2 regions of the Lactobacillus sp. UMNPBX6 genome follow, and region 1 is predicted to be linked to the other one. Evidence: predicted binding sites of a transcription regulator. Region 1 holds the regulator's gene; the other holds the start of a gene.

What was found. Region 1 encodes Rex, which represses fermentation and respiration genes when NADH is low (regulators of the CRP and FNR family bind a similar motif). Its sites were predicted from a motif close to TTGTGAANTANTTCACAA; they were not measured.
Region 2: the regulator Rex is predicted to act here: its motif matches at 13,359-13,376, upstream of CP357_RS07170 (FMN-binding protein).

Annotation. Positions count from the first base shown of each region.
Region 1 covers NZ_PCZD01000067.1:593-8,504, forward strand. Annotated here, with positions in the region: gene CP357_RS08870 (ABC-F family ATP-binding cassette domain-containing protein) at 1-1,415, opposite strand, end outside; gene CP357_RS08875 (redox-sensing transcriptional repressor Rex) at 1,589-2,236, shown strand; gene CP357_RS08880 (LytTR family DNA-binding domain-containing protein) at 2,376-2,834, shown strand; gene CP357_RS08885 (hypothetical protein) at 2,831-3,577, shown strand; gene CP357_RS08890 (LacI family DNA-binding transcriptional regulator) at 3,587-4,573, opposite strand; gene CP357_RS08895 (sucrose-6-phosphate hydrolase) at 4,586-6,043, opposite strand; gene CP357_RS08900 (sucrose-specific PTS transporter subunit IIBC) at 6,265-7,912, shown strand, end outside.
Region 2 covers NZ_PCZD01000039.1:1,917-16,690, forward strand. Annotated here, with positions in the region: gene CP357_RS07100 (phosphatase PAP2 family protein) at 1-46, shown strand, start outside; gene CP357_RS07105 (DegV family protein) at 99-932, opposite strand; gene eno (phosphopyruvate hydratase) at 1,159-2,445, shown strand; gene CP357_RS07115 (DUF4767 domain-containing protein) at 2,536-3,207, opposite strand; gene CP357_RS07120 (nitroreductase family protein) at 3,218-3,706, opposite strand; gene CP357_RS10575 (ROK family protein) at 3,839-4,867, shown strand; gene CP357_RS07130 (GntR family transcriptional regulator) at 5,023-5,745, shown strand; partial or broken gene CP357_RS07135 (family 1 glycosylhydrolase) at 5,756-7,237, shown strand; gene CP357_RS07140 (DUF3284 domain-containing protein) at 7,334-7,744, shown strand; gene CP357_RS07145 (GntR family transcriptional regulator) at 7,993-8,697, shown strand; gene CP357_RS07150 (6-phospho-beta-glucosidase) at 8,780-10,225, shown strand; gene CP357_RS07155 (aldo/keto reductase family oxidoreductase) at 10,301-11,221, opposite strand; gene CP357_RS07160 (nucleoside hydrolase) at 11,359-12,288, shown strand; gene CP357_RS07165 (hypothetical protein) at 12,339-12,854, opposite strand; gene CP357_RS07170 (FMN-binding protein) at 12,865-13,134, opposite strand; gene CP357_RS07175 (Mbeg1-like protein) at 13,458-14,774, shown strand, end outside.

The DNA.
Region 1 (7,912 bases):
TCCAAGTGGTTGGTAGGTTCGTCCATCAACAAGAAGTTATCGTGTTCAAGAGAAAGAACTGTTAAAGTTAATCTGGCTTTTTGACCACCGGATAGTTGTCCGACAGTTTTATCAATATCTTTAGCAGTAAAAAGAAAACTGGCCAAGATTGAACGAACATCACGTTCTGGCATTGTCTTATGACGATCCCAAACAGTGTCCAAAACGGTCTTAGAAGGATCAAGTCTTTGCAATTCCTGATCATAATACCCGATGTCTAAAGATGCGCCGTATTTAATGGAACCACCTTTAGGCTGCAATTGTTTCATAATGGTTTTAAGTAATGTAGATTTACCGATACCATTTGGTCCAATAATAGCTACACGATCACCTTTATTAATTTGGAAGGAAATATCACTAACCATTGTTTTGTCTGGATAACCAATAGTTAAATCGTTAAGAATTAAAACTTCCTTACCAGAAGGGCGCTCGCTATTAAAGTGAATTCGAACCTTGTTCTTATGCTTTGGTGGCTTGATTCGTTCGATTTTTTCAAGCTTTTTACGACGACTCTGAGCACGTTTGGTAGTAGTAGCTCTTACTAAATTCTTTTGAATAAATTCTTCGTCTTTTTTGATCTCGGCCTGTTGCTTTTCATATGCTGCTTCTTGATCTTTATCACGTTGTTCACGCTGCATTACGTAAGCAGAATAATTACCCTTAAATGGAGTTAATTTACCAAATTGCAATTCGAAGATTTGAGTTGCCAAATGATCTAAGAAGTACTGGTCGTGGGATACAACCAAAATTGCACCGCTATAGTTCTTCAAAAAGCCTTCCAACCAATCAAGCGTATCCAAGTCAAGGTAGTTAGTAGGTTCGTCTAGCAAAAGCAATGCGGGCTTACGCAGAAGCAACTTTACGAAAGCTAATCTAGTCTTTTCACCGCCAGAAAGGCTGCCAATCTTCTTTTGCCAAGTATTTTCTGGAAACTTGAAACCATTCAGGATACTCTTAATATCTGATTGGTAGGTATAACCGCCTTTTTGTTCAAAAGCAAATTGCTTTTGGTCATATTGCTTAAGCAGTTCCTGGTCTTCGGGATGTTCCGCAATTTGTTCTTGCATGTGAGTTAAACTTTTTGCTTCCTTTATTAAGGGTGCAAAAACAGATTCCATTTCATCCCAAATGGTCTTGGCTTCGTTTAATGCATTTTCCTGAGCAATGTAACCTACATCAATGCCCTTGTTAACAGTGAATTCACCGTGAGTTGGCTCTTGCTCGCCTGTCATAATTTTTAATAGGGTAGTTTTACCGACCCCGTTGGGACCAACTAAACCGATTCGGGCATTAGAATCGATTGAAAAAGTAACATTTTTAAATAAAGTGTTGGCACCAAATTGTTGTTCTAAATCGTGTCCTTGTGCAATAATCATAATTTTTCACCTAACCATTATTCTACCATATGGTAGAAAGTGATCGAATACTAAATACATGTGAAAAATAATCTTTGTGAAAAATATGTTTGGACAAACACCCTGTTAACAGGTATGATAGATATGCTTGATTGTGCATTCACAAACATGAAATACAGTTGGGGGCTTCTATTATGGATAGAATAAAAATTCCAAAAGCAACAGCAAAAAGACTACCTTTATATTATCGTTATTTGATCATTTTAAATGAAGAAGGCAAGGATAAGGTTTCTTCCACTGAACTATCTGAGGCAGTTCAAGTTGATAGTGCTTCGATTAGAAGAGATTTCTCATATTTTGGTGCTTTAGGTAAGCGCGGATATGGTTATGATGTAAAGAATTTGCTGAGCTTTTTCAAAAAGATTTTAAATCAAGATACATTGACAAACGTTGCTTTAGTTGGTGTTGGTAACTTGGGAAGAGCGTTACTTAATTACAATTTTAAGCGAAGCAACAATATTAGAATTTCTTGTGCTTTTGATATTAATAAAAAAATTACAGGTCGTATTCTAAGCGGCGTTCCTGTTTACGATATGAAAGATTTAAAGCAGCAATTAAGTGATCAACAAATTTCAATTGCTATTTTAACTGTTCCTTCAACCGCTGCCCAAAAGACTACTGATGAAATGGTAGATGCGGGAGTTAAGGGAATTATGAACTTTACACCGATTAGATTATCTGCTCCTGCAAGTGTAAGAGTGCAAAATGTAGATTTGGCAACAGAATTGCAAACATTGATTTACTTTTTAGATTCTGAAAAGCAAAAGAACGATGAATTATAATCTTAAAAGACTACTTTTCTAAATGAAAGGTAGTCTTTTTTTACCTCTTAGTCATGAAAATTGACCACTTAGTATAAATAGCTAGTTTTCACGCAAGATTCTTAGTTTAATATAGTTAAGTCGAAGGGAGGGATGAAGCTTGAAGGTAAAATTAAATATTGATCCTAATCAAAAGGAGACAGAAATAGTTATTAATGCTTCGGAATTAACGCCAGAAATTGAACAATTGTATCATGCCTTGCAGAAACAAACGCCTAATCTTGAGCAGATCGAAGCTATCAAAGATGATGTCTCTTATTATTTGAATTTAAGCGACATCCTTTTCTTTGAAACTGACAGTAAAATCGTCATGGCTCATACGACGAAAAATGCTTATCAAGTTAAATACAAATTGTATGAGTTAGAAGATATATTGGGCGGCAATTTTATGCGAGTAGCTAAATCTACTATTTTGAATTTGGATAAAATATATGCCATTACACGTTCGATTTCTAACTGTCAGATTAAATTTGAAGAATCATATAAAACGGTTTATGTATCGCGGCATTATTATCGTGATTTGCGTAATCGTTTAAAAGAAAGAAGGAATTTTCAATGAGAGGTAAATTGGGACGAGCTTTTTGGGGCATCTTCTTTATTGCCTGTGCATTGTTTGTAGTTTTAAACCAAATGGGGATTTGGACTTACAGACTAGGGTTCTGGGCTGCGATTGGGACAGTGATTTTTGCAATCAGTTTATTAGATGGATTAATTAATCGGCGGATCACTGAGAGTGTCTTTTCCGTTGCGTTCATTTTAATGATTTTCGCTGAACCACTACATATTACTCGGTTAGTACCGTGGACTATTTTACTTGCAGCAGTCCTAATTTCAATTGGATTGGGGATTATTTTTCGCAATCGATTTCATACGGTGGTTTATGCAAATAAGAAAATTAAAAACTTTAGGGACAAAAGAGAAAATCTTACAGATCATATCTTTACTGATACAGTAAGCAAAGAACAAGGTTCTCATGTAGTAGTTGATCAAACTATGTCAGACACTTCTCGTTATATTCATTCTAAAGCACTAGAGACAATTGATGTGAATGCTAAAATGAGTGATGTTAACTTATACTTAGATGATGCTCAGGCAGCAAATGAAACAGTGACAATGAATGTCAATATAACAATGACAGATTTGACGATCTATTTACCATTATCATGGCAGGTAGAAAGCAACATGGCATCTACTTTCATGTCAGGTGATTTTGAAATTGATGGTACGTCTAACGGTGGTGGACCAACTTTAATTATTCGAGGTCGTTCGAGCATGAGTGATATCAAAATAGAATATGTCTAAAAAATATTTTCATGCGGTTGTTAAACTTTTAATTAATTTAACAGGTAAGATGTAATGCTTTTTGTTAAGTTCTTTATTAGGATCACTAATTCTTTGAAGCAAAAGTTTAACTAACAAAATAGCTATATCATTGATGGGTTGAGCAATTGTTGATAATTCAGAATGGTAAGTTTGAATTTGTTTAGTACCATCAAAGCCAATTACTTTTAAATCTTCAGGTACTTTTAATCCTAACTTTCGTGCTTCTTGTAAAACTAAGATTGCGGTTAAATCATCTGTGCAAACAACACCATCAGGATGATCATTTTGCAGCATTTCGTGAATAGTTATATTTTTCAATAATGTAGAATCAGAAAATGCTACTGAACAAATGTGGGGAGTAAAATTTAAATTTTCTGCTTCGTTTAAATAGGCCTTTAATCGTTGGTCTGTAGGGTTACCTTTTAATTGTTTATTTCCTAAAAAGAAAATTTTATGACAACCACTTTGAATTAAATCATGTACTGCTAATTTGATTCCTTGATAATTATCACAACTGACAATAGGTACATTTTCGGATAATTTACGATCAAAAGAAACAATCGGCAATCCTAATTCTTGATATTCTTCGATTCCTAAATTATGAGCTCCGGCAATAATACCATCAACCTGGTTGGCTAAGAGCATTTTTAGGTAGGCACGTTCTTTTTCTTTATCTCTTTGAGCATTACAAAGGATTATCTTATATCCCTTTTCAAATAAAATGTTTTCGATATCTTGTATTAGTTCCGCAAAAAATGGATTGGTTATTTCTGGGAAAATCAATCCAATTAATTTCATTTTTTTGCCTTGAAGTGATCGAGCAAGGGAATTAGGTTGATAATTTAATTCTTTCATAGCTGTGAAAACTTTATGTTTGGTTTTATCGCTTAAATAGCCATGATTATTAATTACTCGAGAGACAGTTGTTACTGAAACACCAGCTTTTTGTGCAACATCTGTCAATTTTACTGCCATAATATCACCTTATTAAAGGATCGTTTCCATATTGTAGAAAGTTCCTTGATAATTTGTATCTTGATCAAATTTAATTCGTTGGTTAACTGGATCAGTGAAAAATCTGCCAGTTAGAACATGTTCGCCACCGTTAACGAAGATTTCTACTAATGAGTGATCGACAAAAATATCAAGTTTTAAGTCTTCGTGTGGAGTAAAGCTAGTAGATCTAGTGGTGCCATAATCAACTGCTACTTTCTTCCCAGCCTGAGCACGATCCAAAGTTAATTTTCCATCGTTGGTATCAAACTTGATTTGCAAGCTTTCGCTTAAATCATCGTTAGCAGCAAAGTGCAAAGTGCCAGTTTGGTTAGCTGAAATATTTAACTTTAATTCATATTGGCCGGTAGTATTTTCTTTTATTGTCTTACCACTAACTTTTTCTTCATTTCTGCGTAATGACTTGATAGTTTCAACTGGTTCTTGAATTAGTTTGCCATCATGAATACTCAACTTCTTAACTTGGCTTAAGCAGTTAGCCCAATTTTCATCATCGGTTGGGTAAGTGGTATCAGGCAAACCAACCCAGCTAACTTCGTATGCAGTACCATCAGGGGCGTTAAATGCTTGTGTAGCATAAACATCGAAGCCTTCGTCGAGGTTGTGTAAAGGACCTGGGTTGATTAAACAGTGATTTTCAAAATCAATGTCATCGGCAATCACATACATGTTAGGGTAAATATCATCATAGTCTGCAATCTTTTTATCTAAACCTTGAGGGCAGAAAATGACTACGACTTTACCGCCGACGCGAACAAGGTTAGGACATTCAATCATGTAGCCTAAAACGTGATCTGATAAGTTTAAGAAGCCTAATTCTTCCCAATTCTTAAGATCCTTAGATTTCCAAACATCAATATGACCGTGTTTTTCAGCTTTGTCTTGTGCACCTAAAATCGCATAGTAAGTGTCATTTTCCTTAAGAATTTGAGGATCGCGGAAATGTTCAGTGATGTGATCAGGATTCTTGAATAAAACAGTTTTGTCTTTGACGACACCATCTTTATCCATCCAAGCACCAATTTGGTAAGGAGTGCGAACCCAGTTTTCATCACGGTGATTACCTGTGTACATTAAGAATAATTTGCCGTCGATTTCACGAGCAGAACCTGAGTAGGCACCGTGTGAATCTGCCATGCTGTCAGGCTTAACAGCTAAGCCGAGATTGATCCAGTGAACTAAGTCTTGAGACTTGAAGTGGACCCATGATTTTAAACCGTGAACAGCACCAAATGGATATGATTGATAAAACAGGTGATATTCACCATTAAAATAAGAAAATCCATTTGGATCATTAACTAAACCTGAAATAGGGTGTAAATGGTAATGCATTTGATAAGCGGAATTTGCGGCCTCCGCTTGTAAGTCAAGTAAGGTCTCTGCATCCCATTTACTATAAGGTAAATAACGTTTTTCTCTTGTCCATTCCATAATTTTGCCTCCGTGTAAGCGTTATCTTTCATTTGTATTTTAGTAGATAATAAAAAATGTGTCAAACGTTTATCATATTTTATATCAGCAAAATTGGCTTATTAAGTCATAAGTCTGTAAAATAAATAAATAAATTTCTGTCAAACGATTGACATATTTCATGAATGCGTTATCATAGTTAGTGAATTGAGAATAAAACGTTTACATAGGAGGAAACAAATATGGACCACAAAAAGGTGGCTGAACGAGTAATTAAAGATGTGGGCCGCGATAATATTATTGCTGGTGCACACTGTGCTACTCGTTTGCGTTTAGTTTTAAAAGATGATTCAAAGGTTGACCAAAAGGCATTGGATAATGATCCAGATGTTAAAGGTACTTTTAAGACCAATGGTCAATATCAAGTAATCATTGGGCCAGGAGATGTTAATGATGTTTATGATGAATTCATTAAGATCACTGGCTTGAAAGAATTATCAACCGATGATTTGAAGAAGGTTGCTGCAGAAGGTAAAAAGAAGAATCCAGTAATGGATTTCATTAAACTTTTGTCTGACATCTTTGTTCCAATCATTCCAGCCTTAGTTGCTGGTGGTTTGTTGATGGCTTTGAACAACTTCTTGACTTCACCAGGACTATTTGGTTCTAAGTCAGTTGTTCAAATGGCACCTAATATTGCCGGCCTTTCTAACATGATCCAAGTCATGTCAGCTGCTCCATTTATCTTTATGCCAATTCTGGTAGGTATGTCGGCGGCTAAAAGGTTTGGAGCTAACCAATTCTTGGGTGCTGCAATCGGTATGATTATGACCACACCTAACTTGGGTGGTGCTACTAAGTTCTGGGATATCTTTGGTTTACATGTTGCACAAACTAACTACCAATACCAAGTTATTCCTGTCTTAGTATCAGTTTGGGTATTATCAATTTTGGAAAAGAGATTCCACAAATGGCTTCCATCTGCAGTTGACTTTACCTTTACACCACTTCTTTCAATTATGATTACTGGTTTCCTTACTTTTGTAATTATTGGACCAGTCTTCAAGGGTATCTCAGACGCTATTACTAATGCAATCGTATGGCTTTATAACACTACTGGTGCCTTTGGTATGGGTGTCTTTGGTTTGACTTATTCAGCAATTGTTACTACTGGTCTTCACCAAAGTTTCCCAGCTGTTGAAACTCAACTTTTGGCAGCATTTGCTAAGAATCCAGCAAGTTCTGGTGACTTTATCTTTGTTACCGCATGTATGGCTAACGTTGCTCAAGGTGCCGCAACTTTCGCAGTTTACTTCTTAACTAAGAACAAGAAGATGAAGGGGTTGGCAAGTTCATCAGGTGTATCTGCACTTCTTGGTATTACTGAACCAGCACTTTTCGGTGTTAATTTGAAGTACAAGTTCCCATTCTTCTGTGCCTTAATTGGTTCAGGTGTGGCTGCTGCATTTGCTGGCTTCATGCACGTAACTGCTGCAGCTCTTGGTTCAGCTGGTTTCCTTGGATTCCTTTCAATTTATCCAAAGACTATCCCAATGTGGGTTGTCTCAGTTGCAATCAGTTTTGCAGTTGCATTCATTCTTACTTACGTTTATGGTAAGGGTCACTTGAAGGAAGAAGTTGCTGAACAAGACGTTCCAGTAAACGATGCTGATGATTACGCTGAAGAAAACCAAAAGGCAGAAAAGCTCGGTAAGGAGGAATTATCATTAAAGGATGAAGTTATTGCTTCACCAGTTGACGGTACTCCTGAAAGTTTAACTAAGGTTAATGACCAAGTATTCTCAGCTAAGTTAATGGGTGATGGTGCTGCAGTTGTTCCAAGTGACGGTACAATTTACTCACCAGTTACTGGTACTGTAACTATTGCTT
Region 2 (14,774 bases), on a different contig from region 1:
AATCGTTTGCTTTAGCATTTCACAACAATTGTTTTTAGCACTCTAAACAAAAACGAGTATGTTTCTTGGAACATACTCGTTTTATTTTAATTTATCTTTTATTCATGAAAACCAACCATAATTCCGCCCTCTTCAGCATAAAAACTGCAAAGGCCGCGCATTGGACGGATCGTAACTTGAGCATCAGGATATTCAGCCAAGATCTTATCTTTGATAATCTCGGCATCTTTTTCATTTTCGCAGTGGTCAATAATCACTTCACCGCCATGATAATTGTCGTCCTTCATGTATTTAAGCAATTCACGCATTGCTTTTTTCATACCCCTAGCCTTAGTTAATGGTTCAAGTTTACCTTCCTTGCTTGCCGTACCGATCAAGTTAATTTTCAAAAGACCGGCAACCTTGGCTACGACTGGTGAGACACGCCCATTCAGAGACAAATTATGTAGTGATTGCAGAATAAAGAGCAAATGCGTACGCATTCTGAATTTGGCAATTACTTCTTCGAGATCAACAAAGCGGATATCGCCTTGAATCATTTTCTCAATACCGTGCAAAACAATAGTTAATTCAGGGCCCGCACTTCTTGAGTCAACTACAATAATTTGACTGGTGGGATGCTTTTCCTCATACATTGTTTTTGCTTGAAGTGCTGAGGAAAAAGTACCACTCATACCACTAGTCATCGTGATGATGATAGCTTTTTCGGTACCTTCTAGTGCATTAAGCCAAGCTTGAATGCTAGGACAAGTAGTCTTACCGGCAATTTGATTTTGATTCATATCATTCAAAAATTCTCTGATATTCAAATTTTGATCGTCAATATAATCCTTACCGCCAAAAGAAATAGTCAAAGGTACTACTTCCACGTTGTGGTCAGGATCGCTTTTCATATTGCTACTAGAATCAATAATTAATTTAATATTCTCCATAATCGAATTCCTTATTTATCATAAACAATTATTTTAATACATGTATTATAGCGCGTTGATATAGTAATTTATTATTGTCTTTATTAATTTTTAAAATGTAAACCGCTTTCATATGTTTACATGATCACAAAGTTAGGCTAAAATTTGAATTGTAAGCGGGACAAAAATTGTTCCGTATGGCATGCAAAATTTTTGTTACATGCCATAATTTTTGAGGAGGTTTATAATGCTCAAATCAGTTATTGAAAATGTACACGCACTCGAAATTTTTGACTCACGTGGTAACCCAACTGTTGAAGTTCACGTTACCCTTTCAAACGGTGTCGTAGGTAAGGCTGAAGTTCCATCAGGTGCTTCAACTGGTGAAAACGAAGCCGTTGAATTACGTGACGGTGGTTCACGTCTTGGCGGTAAGGGCGTTTCAAAGGCTGTTAACAATGTTAACACTGAAATTAACGACGCTTTAAAGGGTATGGACCCATTTAACCAACCTAAGATTGACCAAACTATGATCGACTTAGACGGTACTCCAAACAAGGGTCGTCTTGGTGCTAACGCTATCTTAGGTGTATCAATGGCTACTGCTGTTGCTGCAGCTAAGGCTAGTCAACAACCTCTTTACCGTTACCTTGGCGGTATTGATCTTGAAATGCCACAAACTTTCCACAACGTTATCAACGGTGGTGAACATGCTGACAACGGTATCGACATCCAAGAATTCATGATCACTCCAATTGCTAAAACTTCATTCCGTGATGGTTTCGAAAAGATCGTTAACGTATACCACACTTTGAAGAAAGTTCTTGAAGACATGGGTTACGAAACTGGCTTGGGTGACGAAGGTGGTTTCGCACCTAACATGAAGAACTCAGAAGAAGCTTTGAAGGCTTTACACGAATCAATCGTTAAGGCTGGTTACAAGCCAGGCGAAGATATCGGTATTGCATGTGACTGTGCTGCTTCATACTTCTACAACAAAGAAGACGGCAAGTACCACCTTGAAGGCAAGGTTCTTGACGATGAAGAATTAGCTGCATACTACGACAAGCTTTTGGAAGAATTCCCAGAATTAATGTCAATGGAAGACCCATACGACGAAAACGATGTTGACGGTATGGTTAAGTTCACTGAATCACACAAAGACCGTATCCAAATCGTTCTTGATGACTTCATTTGTACTAACCCAGCACTTTTGAAGAAGGCTATCAAGGAAGGTGCCGGTAATGCTTCATTAATCAAGTTGAACCAAATCGGTACTGTTACTGAAACCCTTGAAACTATCCGTATGTCACGTAAGAATGGTTACAACACTATGATTTCACACCGTTCAGGTGAAACTGGTGACACATTCATCGCTGACTTGGCAGTTGCTGTAAACGGTGGTCAACTTAAGACCGGTGCTCCAGCTCGTTCAGAACGTGTTGAAAAGTACAACCGCTTACTTGAAATCGAAGAAGAACTTGGCAAGGGCGAACGTCTTGCATTCTTCCCAGACGATGTTGACCACGATTAATTTCGATTAACCGAGTACAATTTCAAAACAAAAGGCATGTAGATTAATTTCTACATGCCTTTTTGTTTTACTCTTAAACTGATTTATGCTTTATTTTTGATAAGCTTTTTCAAAGCCTTTAATCAAAGTAGTATCTTTAACAGTTTTAACTACTACCACTGCACCTTTTTTAGATTGATCAAGCAAAATCACAGGTTTATTCTTTTTTAAACAGAACAAGTAAGTGTTATGCCACGACTTAAAATTATCATTAGCAATCGCCACAACATTATATTGATACTTATTCTTGCCCAAAGGACTCCAGCCTATTTTAATTTGCTTTTTCTTTAAAACAAATCTTGCTTGTTTGAAAGCTTGCAGATATGTATCGCCTTTTTTAGTCTTCAAAGGATGAATTCCATCATAAAAACAATAAGTTTGACCTGAAGGTCTACTCCATTTATTTACTGCAACTTTCAATTTTTTATTTTTGGCTTCATTCCAATTAGTTTTTACTACTTTCTTGGTCTTCGGCTTAGACTTTTTCTTATTCTCATCTTTAACCTTAGTCTTCTCAACTTTTTTAGTTGTTTTCTTAACTGACTTTTTACTGCTGCTAGATACTGCTGACTCATTTTTAGTAGTTTTATGTTTAACTTCTGGGTTATCTTTTTTCACTGAACCAATAGTCACTGCATCCCTGCCAAAATGGACCTGACTACACCCAGATAAAGTTGCTGTCAGCATAATAGCAGATAGGCTAAGTAAAATTCTTTTATTCATTAACGATTCCTTAATAGATAGTTACTTGATAACGACTAGTACGGTCCTCCTTAGCTGGTTCTTCAGCAATTTTACCTACAGGAACAATTACTGTTGTTTCAAAGTCTTGGGCAATACCTAATTCTTTTTGAATATCAGCATAGTCATTCAGCTTTACGGCACCGCCCATGACATAAACAGAACCTAATCCTAAATCCGTAGCTTCAAGCATAATGTTTTCAGCTGCTGCAGAAGCATCACGTTCACCAAACATGTTGTCTTTCTTAGTATTGATTAAAAACAAAACTGGTGCGTTGTAACAAGCATTTCCTGTTACTTTTTCAATTTCGTTTCTTAATCCTTCATCTTTAACAACTACTAAGTTCATTACATCTGCTTGATGCATACCACAAGGTAAAGTTTGAAAAGCTTCAACCAAACTTTTAATTTCATCATCTGATACAGATTCTGCAGTAAAATTTCTAACTGTTCTTCTATTTTTTATAATTGCGTTTATCATATTTTTCTCCTCAGAGTATTTCTTCTATATTTGCTCATCTTTATTTTACCATTAGATAGTTTATTGGCAACGCTTTCAAAAGTATTTATGATGGGTTACAAAAGTATATATTTTTAATAAGGAGCAAACAAAATGAATTTAGCAGCAATTGATATTGGTGGTACAACTATTAAAATCGCAACTTGGAAAGATAATCAGCTTCAAGATAAACATGCAATCGATACGCCAAAAGATTTGAACGGTTTCTATCAAGCATTAACTGATGAAGTAGATAAAATCAAAAAAGATATCAAGATCGAAGGAGTAGCTATCTCCTCACCTGGTGCAGTTAATAAAAAGACAGGAATTATCGGTGGATCTAGTGCTATTGCTTACATCCACAACTTCAAGATTGTAGATGAATTAGAAAAACGTTTTGGTCTTCCAGTTTCTATCGAAAATGACGCTAACTCTGCAGCCTTAGGCGAATTAGCCGAAGGTAGTGGTAAAGGGTGTGACAGCATAGCTTTCTTTGTAATTGGTACAGGTATCGGTGGTGCCCTTGCTATTGGTTTCCTTGTTCCATTCTTCTGGTTCTTCGGTGTTCACGGTGGTTTGATCATGGGTTCACTTGTAGCCCCAATGCTTCAAGCTAACACTGCTGATAACGCAAGATTGTTCGCTGCAGGTAAACTTTCCCTTGCTAACGGTGCTCACATTGTTACCAACGAATTCTACAACAACTTCATTAACTTAACTGGTTCAGGTATTACTATTGGTTTGATTGTCTTCACTTTAGTTGCTGCTAAATCTGTTCAATTGAAATCAATCGGTAAATTGGAATTGGTACCTGGTATCTTCAACATTAACGAACCATTCCTCTTCGGTTTGCCAATCGTTATGAACCCAATGCTTGCTGTTCCATTCTTCTTGACTCCATTAGTTGTTGCTGCATCAACTTACTTAGTAATTAAAACTGGTATTGTTCCACCACTTAACGGTATTGCTGCTCCTTGGACTACTCCAGCCATAATTTCCGGATTCTTAATCGGTGGTTGGAAGATGGCCATCTGGCAATTCTGTACTTTACTTATTTCAACAGCTATTTACTGGCCATTTGCTAAGAAGTACGATAAGGTATTGCTTGCTAAAGAACAAAAAGAAGCCAAAGAAGCAAAATAATCTAGATCAAAATTTGGCTTAAACAATCAAAAAAAGAGATGTTGTTGAACTATAAAGAAATAGTAAAATGACATCTCTTTTTTGATAAAGTATAGATTTTTATTGTAAAATAGATATATAAGTATAATGTTTAATTAGAAATCAGATGATAAAACATGGCAAAGGCAAAATATTTAGAAGTAGCAAGTGAATTAAAGAAAAGAATAGAAAATGGCGTTTACAGTAGACAAGAGCCCCTTCCAGATCAAGAGGCCTTTGCCGAGGAATTTAATGTCAGCAGATTAACTGTCAAAAAGGCTTTTGATGGTTTAGAAAGACAAGGTTTAGTTTATAAGCAATCAGGACTAGGCACCTTTGTTTCTGGTGATATTCCAATTAAGTCAGCTTTAGATTCTCCAGCTAATGCATTTACGGGTTTAAGAAACTTATTGGGAAAGAAGAATATTAAAAGTCAAGTTCTTCACTTCTCTGTGGAGTTCCCAGATGAACAAATGCAAAAGAATCTAGAACTTAAAAAGAATGAACCAGTTTACAACATTATTCGTTTGAGACTCTATGACGGCAAGCCATACATCATTGAACATACTTATATGCCTATCAAATTAGTTCCTGACCTAGATGAAAAAATTCTACATGCATCAATTTATGATTATATTCATAAGAAATTAAAGCTAAAATTCGGTCATGCTTATCGTAAAATTCGTGCAGCTAAGCCTAGCGAATATGACAAAAAGTATTTGGGTGCCAAAGATGATGATCCAATGCTAGAACTGGAACAGATTATTTGGCTGACCAATGGCCAACCGATTGAATATTCAGTCAACCGCAATCGCTACAATACTCGTGACTATGTATTATTAGACAACAATAGATTTTAGAGGTGTTTTTATGGCATTTGATAATAAATTTACTTAGGGCGGTGCTACGGCCGCTAACCAATATGAAGGTGGATACGATGAAGGCGGCAAAGGTTTAAACGCCGTTGACGTTTTAACTAACGGTTCAGCAACTGAACCACGTAAGGTTACCTGGAAGAAACCTAATGGTGAAACTGGTGCTACCCCACTTGTTTGGGGCCAAAATTTTAAGTTGCCAGAAGGCGCTGTTCCAACTATGTTTGATGGCCACTACTATCCTAGTCACCAAGGAACTGACTTCTACCACCACTACAAAGAAGATATCAAGTTAATGTCCGAGATGGGCTTTGATGTGTTCAGACTTTCAATGAACTGGTCCAGAATTTTGCCTAATGGTGACGATGAAAAGCCTAACGAAGAAGGTGTAGCATTCTACGATAAAGTATTCGATGAATGTGCTAAATATGGCATCGAACCATTAGTTACGCTCTCTCACTACGAGACTCCTCTTTCATTAATTACTCGTTTCGGTGGTTGGAAAGATCGTCATTTAATCGACGCCTTCGTTCATTACTCAGATATCGTAATGAACCATTACAAGGGCAATGTTAGATACTGGCTTACTTTTAACGAAATTAACGCTATGGATATGGCTCCATACATGGGCGGTGGTTTAATCGACGGTAGCGAACAAAATCGTGCTCAAGGTGCTCACAATCAATTTGTAGTTAGTGCTAAAGTAGTTAAATTAGCTCACGAAATCGATCCAAACAATCGTGTGGGACAAATGTTAGCCTACTCTGCTTACTATCCATACACTTGTGATCCTAAAGATCAACTTAAAGTAATGGAAGCAAAACAAGACATGCTCTTTTACAGTGACGTTCAAACCGGTGGACACTATCCAGAATATCGTTTGAAGAAATATGAACGTGACGATATTAAGCTTGACGATACACCAGAAGATTATGAATTAATTGCTAAGTACCCTGCTGACTTCTTAAGCTTCTCCTGCTACACTTCAAATGTTTTAACTACTCATGAAACTGAAGCTAAAGCATCTGGTAATGTTAGCGCAGGTGGCGTTAAGAATCCTTACCTTGAAAGTAATGCTTGGGGTTGGGCAACTGATCCAGATGTCTTAAGAATAGCTCTTAATGACCTTTGGGATTGTTACCACAAGCCTTTATGGGTAGTCGAAAATGGTTTAGGATCTGCCGATATTTTAGAAAAAGATGGCAAAGTCCACGATGATTACCGCATCAATTACTTGCGTAGTCAAATTAAATCTATGAGGGATGCCGTTACAATTGATGGCGTCGATCTAATGGGCTACACTACTTGGTCAGCAATTGACTTAGTTTCAAATGGTACTGGTGAAATGAAGAAACGTTATGGCTTTGTCTATGTTGATCGTGACGACCGTGGTCATGGCTCTCTTAAACGCTACCCTAAAGACTCATTCTATTGGTACAAGAAAGTCATCGCTTCTAATGGTGAAGATTTAGATTAACCATAAAAAGACAATAGAGTCTGGCGAAAAAGCTAGACTCTATTTTTATAAAAAGATAAGATTAAACTATAAGTGACATAGAGGGAAGGAAATTTATTGATTACTATTTCTAAACAATTTAGTTTTAAAGCTAAAGATTTCTTTGATTACCTTGACCAACAATTGATTACCAGTATTAAACAAGCTCGTAATAATAATATGCCTGTTACTTTACAAGCTGGTACCGAATATGAGCAATCAGGAGCTAAAGTAAAGATCACTGAATATGAACGAGACAAAGTATACGCTGCCCACTTTGTTTCTGACCGTTTTGATATCATTATTAAGTATGTAACTGAAGACAATGACCAAGGCGTTAAGATCACCTTCAGTGAAGAAATGCTTCACTTCGAACGCGAGAAGCATGGTAAACTGCAAACCATGTTCTATAACTGGCAACTTAAAATGGGCGCCAATAAGGAATTAAAACGAATGGCTGACAACGTTTATGCTAATATGGCTGCGTAGAATCGTCCTCTCAGCATCAAAAAGTGTCTGGGAAAAACTAACTTCCAGACCATGAAAAAAGCGATGAACTTCATAAGAAGTCATCGCTCTTTTTGTATACTTTAAACCCATTCCTTTAAAGCATAACGCTTTACATATGAAATCGCTTACAAAAATCTTTTTTTGTAGAAACCGTTTTCATATTATGAGAAAAACCTGTTAGAATATACATGTAATATATTTCTTTACAATAGAAAGGAGGCATTATTTTGAGCCGCTACCAAGAAATCGCTAGTGATATAGAAAAAGACATTATTGAGAAAAAATATAAAGATCGATTGCCTGAACAATTCGAACTTGCTCAAAAATACAATACTAGCCGAGTGACGATCGTTCATGCCCTTAAAATTTTGCAAGATAAGAAATTAATCAGAACTGTCAAAGGTCATGGTACATTCATCACTACTAAATCTATTCCAGATATTTTCTTAAATTCTGGTGTCAACGAGCACAATGGTTTTACCAGACACGTCAACAGTGCATTTCATTTAACTAGTCATGTTATTGCCTTCAACATTAGAAAACCTAGCGCTAGTGAACGCAAAGCATTAAGCTTAGGTAAAAATGATGATGTTTATGATATTATTCGACAACGTGTCTTAAATGGAAAACCCGCTAAACTTGAATATACAATTATGCCAGTAAAAGGGATCCCTGGTATTACGTTGGACATATTGCATAAGTCTGTTTATTCATATATCCAAAATGATCTCGGTCTTAAAATCGGTAAAGACAACCGAGTTATCACTGCCGAAAAATCAGATGCCTATGATATGAAATACTTAGATTGCATGCGTGATGATCCAGTTCTGTGCATCCAACAAAAAGCCTTCCTAGAAGACGGACGTCCATTTGAATTATCAGAAACACGTAATCGCTATGACCGTGGGGCCTTAACCATCAACGGAAATTAAAACCACTTAATTTTAATAAGTAAGTATATAAAAATTGCGTTGTAAACGTTTCCAGTTACATACAGAAAGAGAGGAATAATTAATGTATTCAGCAAAAATGCCAAAGAACTTTTTATGGGGTGGCGCTGTAGCCGCTCACCAACTTGAAGGTGCTTGGAAAGAAGGCGGCAAAGGTACTTCTGTTGCCGATGTTATGACCGTTGGTTCTGCTACTAAGCCACGTGAAATTACCGATGGTGTACTTCCTGGCAAGAACTACCCTAACCACTCAGCAATTGATTTCTATCACCACTATAAAGAAGATATCAAGTTAATGGCTGAAATGGGCTTTAAGGCATTCAGAACTTCTATTGCTTGGACTAGAATTTTCCCTAATGGTGATGAAAAAGAGCCAAATGAAGAAGGTTTAAAGTTCTATGACGATTTATTTGATACCTGTCATGAATACGGCATTGAACCTGTAATTACCCTCTCCCACTTCGAAATGCCATTCAATTTGGCTAAGAACTATGGTGGTTTTACCAACCGTAAAGTAATTGACTTCTTCGTACATTTCGCAGAAGTTTGCTTCAAGCGTTACAAGAACAAGGTTAAGTACTGGATGACTTTCAATGAAATTGATAACCAATCAGCATTTAACAATGACTTCTTAATGGCTACTAATTCTGGTATTCTTTTCAAAGATGACATGACTGACAGGGATAAAGAAGCTGCAATGTATCAAGCTGGTCACTATGAATTAGTTGCTTCTGCATTAGCAGTTAAGATTGGTCACAAGATCAACCCTAACTTCCAAATTGGTTGTATGATCAACTACTCACCTGTTCGTCCACTTACTCCATCAAGTGATGATGTATTATTAGCTGACAAGTGGGAGCAACGCCGTGATTGGTTCTCAGACGTTCATGTTTTTGGCGAATATCCAAATGCTGTTGAAGCTTATATCGAAAGAAATGGCTACCGTCCTGACATCACTGATGAAGATAGAATTGTCTTAAAGGAAGGTACAGTTGATTATGTTGGCTTTAGTTACTACCAAACTACTACTGTTTCAAGCGAAAAAGTTAAGCCTGATGATTTAACTGATTTAGCTAAAGCTGTAGCTAAGAACCCTACTTTGAAGCGTAGTGACTGGGGCTGGGAAATCGATCCAGAAGGTTTGAGAATTGCCTTAAACCAATTGCAAGATCGTTACCACAAGCCATTGTTCATCGTTGAAAATGGTCTTGGTGCTTACGACAAGGTTGAAGACGGCAAGGTTCACGATGACTACAGAATCGACTACTTGAGAAACCATATTTCAGAAATGGAAAAGGCTGTTGAACTCGACGGTGTTGACTTAATGGGTTACCTTCCATGGGGATGCATCGACTTGGTTTCTGCTGGTACTGGTCAAATGGACAAGCGTTACGGCTTTATCTACGTTGACAAGAATGATGCCGGTGAAGGTACTTTGGCTCGTTCACGTAAGGATTCATTCTTCTGGTACAAGAAGGTCATCGAATCAAACGGTAAAGATTTAGATTAAAATAATTATCTTAATTACTAAAAAAAGAGTTAGGTGAAATTCATCTAACTCTTTTCATTTGGCCTTTTTAACTTATTATGGCAAATCATTACCGGCTGCTAAATACAAATCGTACCATTCTTGCTTAGTTAATTGAATGTCGCTACCAGCCGCTGAATCCGCAATATGCTGAGGATTCATTGAACCAACCAAGATTTGAATCTGTCCAGGACAACGCAAAATCCAACTGGCTGCAATTGCATTTTTACCTACTTGATAATGTTCGGCTAACTTTTCTAATTCTTCATTTAATTGCGGAAACTTCGAATTATTGATAAAGGTTCCTTCAAACATACCATATTGGAATGGTGACCAGCACTGCAATGTTATTCTGTGCCGCAATAAGTAATTCCACGTTTGGCCATCATGATCTACTGACTTTTCATCGGTCATGTTGGTATGAACAATACTATCAAGCATCCCCGTGTGCATCAAGCCAAACTGCAATTGGTCAAACATAATTGGCTGAGTCACTGCTGTTTTAAGCAATTCAATTTCACTAGCATTAAAGTTAGAAACACCAAAGAAGCGCACCTTCCCTTGTGCCTGCAATGTATCAAAAGCCTCTGCTACCTCCTCTGGATCCATCAAAATATCGGGCCGGTGCAGAACCAAGCTATCTAAGTAGTCAACCTGCATTCTGTCTAGGATGCCATCTACAGCAGTCAAAATATATTTTTTAGAAAAATCATATCGCTTGCCTGGTACAATCCCTGTTTTAGATTGGATGAAGAGCTTATCTCGGCCAATCTTTGTTTCTTTTAGTGCCTGCCCAAAAACTGTTTCTGACTTTCCACCGCCATATATATCGGCTGAATCGATAAAGTTAATTCCTTCTTCATAAGCTGCACTAATTGCATCCGCCGCTTCTGTTACGCTTTTTTGATCCATCCGCATAATGCCTAAAGCCATAGCCGGAATGGAAAGCGTAGATGGTCCCATTTTAATTTGTTTCATAGTTATTGCCTTTCTGTGTATATCAATATTCTTATTATAAGATTAATGTAAGCGGTTTTACAAATATCTTAAATTAAAATACTTCTTGTTAATTAGACATGCTAAAATGAATGTAATTAGTTAGAAAGGTTCAAAAAATGAAACAAATATATTTTAATCATGATGGTAACATTGACGATTTAGTATCTTACCTGCTTCTTTTGCAAGCTCCTGATATCAAATTGTTAGGTGTCGGTGCAATCGATGCCGACGGTTTTATCGATCCCTCTGTTGCAGCATGCCGTAAGATGACTGATCTTTTTAATCTGCGCGGAGATAAATTAGCAGTTGCCCGTTCAAATTCAAGAGCTGTCAACCAATTCCCACACGACTGGCGCATGGCTACATATTCCTTTAATTATTTACCTATCTTAAACGAAAAGGGTTCGATCGATACTCCACAAGCTGAATTACCTGCTCACCTTGATATGGTTGAAAAACTTAAGCATGCAAAAGAACCAGTCACATTAATTATGACCGGTCCTTTAACTGACTTAGCACGTGCTCTTGATGTTGACCTAGATATTGAAAAACATATCAAAAAACTTTACTGGATGGGCGGCTCTCTTGATGATCATGGTAACGTAGCCATGGTTAACGCAGATGGCAGTCAGGAATGGAATTCATTCTGGGATCCATACGCTGTTAAACGCGTTTTTGATTCCAATATTTCAATTCAAATGGTGGGCCTTGAAAGTACTGAAGAGATCCCATTAAATGATGAATTGCGGCAACACTGGGCAAGTTTACGCAAATATCCAGCTATGGATTTAGTTGGCCAAGGCTACAGCCTAATTATCTCAATCCCTTCTGCTGAACTTTACCTTTGGGATGTACTTACTACAGTTAGTGCATTGTATCCAGAAGTTGTTAAAACTGAAAAAGCTAAGGCTACAGTTATTACTGATGGAATGAGTGCTGGTAGCTTTAGACGTGATCCTAACGGTCGTGAAGTTGACATCGTTACTAAAGCAAACAAGGAATTATTCTTCCAAAAGATGGATGAAATTCTTGAGAGAACTAAGTAATAACATTACCATGAACAATAAAAGCATCCCGGAATTGGGATGCTTTTTAATTAAATTGCCTTAATAAACTTTTTATATAAAATCACGGCAATCCACGCCGAAATAAATGAAGGTAAAACGACAACCACTAGCAAATTCGGATCTAGGAAATTACCTACTCTAATGAAGTGAGTAATCGTACTGATATGCTTAATATTGCTGAAAATTGCCTGATAAACTGTCACATAAATCAGCGACCATTGAATATAATATTCAACCAAAGTCAAAGTCGTCGTCGAAAACTTGAAAACATGAGCGGCCACTCGCATTCCCCAATAGATAAACATCCCGGAAAGTACCACAAATGCCGCCAGCAACAAGAAGAGATTCCCTAAATTCACATGATCCTTATCCTGCATCATGAAATATGCAATTACAAAAAAGAGCAAAAAGTTAACTGTACTAAAGAAAATTTGAGCAAGAAATAAAATTGCCGCCTTCAAAAATTCAAATTTATGCTCCGAACGAAAAAGGGCAATAATCAAGATGATAATTGCTCCAATAACAAAGTATGTTGTAACGTGCATTAATCTTCCTCTACTTTTTTGCTTGCTTTAGAGCATCCGTAACTGCTTCTTTAACTCCATTTGAAGTAAAAGTTGCACCACTTACCGCATCGATATCTGCAGATTGCTTAGTCAGAATTTCATTTTCAAGCTGCTTTTCTGCTTTTTGACCATATTGTGGCGTTTCAGTAGATAAATCTAAATCAGCTGCCACGATTTTTTGATCCTTAACAGTTAACTTCACTTTAACAAAGCCTGCCATGCCTCTTGCTTCAGCATCATATATTCCATCTTTTAACATAAAAATTCCCCTTTTAAAATAAAAAAACGCCCTCATACATATTGTACAATACATACAAGAGTAATTTTTTCAAAAAATGTAAAGATATAAGTATACCATTAACTATCAATAACTGATATACTTATGTGCGGGTTATAATTTCTATAAGTCCTTATTATAATCCATCATTACAGGTAGTTGAATCCCCTTCTACCTGTTTTTATTATAGTATAAAATAACAAATGTTGTTAAATAGCTAAAAAAGTTTTTTATTACACTATCTCTCAATAGTTACGTTAAAATTGTAGAGGGGATTATAGTTTTTTCATTTGAAGAGGTAAAACATGTATCCAGATAATAATATTCTTACATATTTAGAATGGCGTGGAGACATTGACTTTAGTACATCGCCTTTCAATGATATTGATGCACTTGTTTTATCTATTTTTTCTTATCTTGAATTGCATGATATTGTTAGTGGCGATGCTAAAACAATTACTGTAGATGAAGCAGCTAAGCTCTATTTTGCAGATGATCACCCACGTAATGATAATTTGCAATATCAAGAACTATTTAAATTAATGGCACGAGCCGAGCGTTTTAAAAAGGCGCAATTATCTTATTTTACTAGCACGTTAACTGAACATACTCAATTTAGTGCCATTAAAATCGAATTAACTGATGGAACTAATTTCGTCGCCTTTCGTGGTACAGATGATTCACTTATCGGTTGGAAAGAAGACTTTGAAATTAGTTTCAGAATTACTGTTGCACAAAAGCAAGCAGTTAAATTACTCGAACGTATTTTAAAAGCGGACGATCAAGATTATTATCTTTGTGGTCACTCAAAAGGTGGCAATTTAGCCGAATATGCTGCAATTAATATTGAGCCCAAACTTCGTAAACGAATTAAGCGGATCTACACTTTTGATTCTCCTGGTATCGCTGAAGAAGTAGGTGCACAGCTTCCATTAAAATATCTACAAAACACGTTAAGAAGATTTGTGCCAGAGTTTAGCGTTATCGGCCGCTTATTTGAACCTGAAGGAATCCATCCAACTATTGTGAATAGTACGCGCAATAATTTGAGTCAACATGATACTTTCAGTTGGCAAATCATTGGTTCGAGCTTTGATACTAAAAGGCATAGAAATCCGCAATCAAAAGTTTACAATCAACTAATCAACCAATGGATTGGAAACGCAACGCTTGAAGAACGCGAATCTCTAACCAATGATTTATTTGCTGCACTAGGCGCAAGTGGCGCTACCAAGATCAACGAATTAGATAAAAATGGTTTCGGTGGTTTTGGGGCTATTCTGCTGTCATTCACAAATTCTTCTCGTAGAACACGCTTCGTTTTTGGCTCCTTGTTTTCATCAATTTGGCAAACAATCAAAAGTCGCCATCTAACTAAAGTACTGTTTTCGACTGATACAATCGTTGGTTGGATCCTGGTAGTGTTGGGTATCATCAGTTTAACCATGCCTCAATATGCATTACGTGCTTTTGGTGTTCTAGTAGCATTTGCTGGAATTGGCTTTAGTGTCCATCAAATTTTAGATACGGCAAATTCTAGTTTAAAAGAGAAGCAGAAACAGTTCTTTATTATTTCATACTTAGTTGTTTTTGCTCTATCAACGGCTTTAATTTCTAATAAT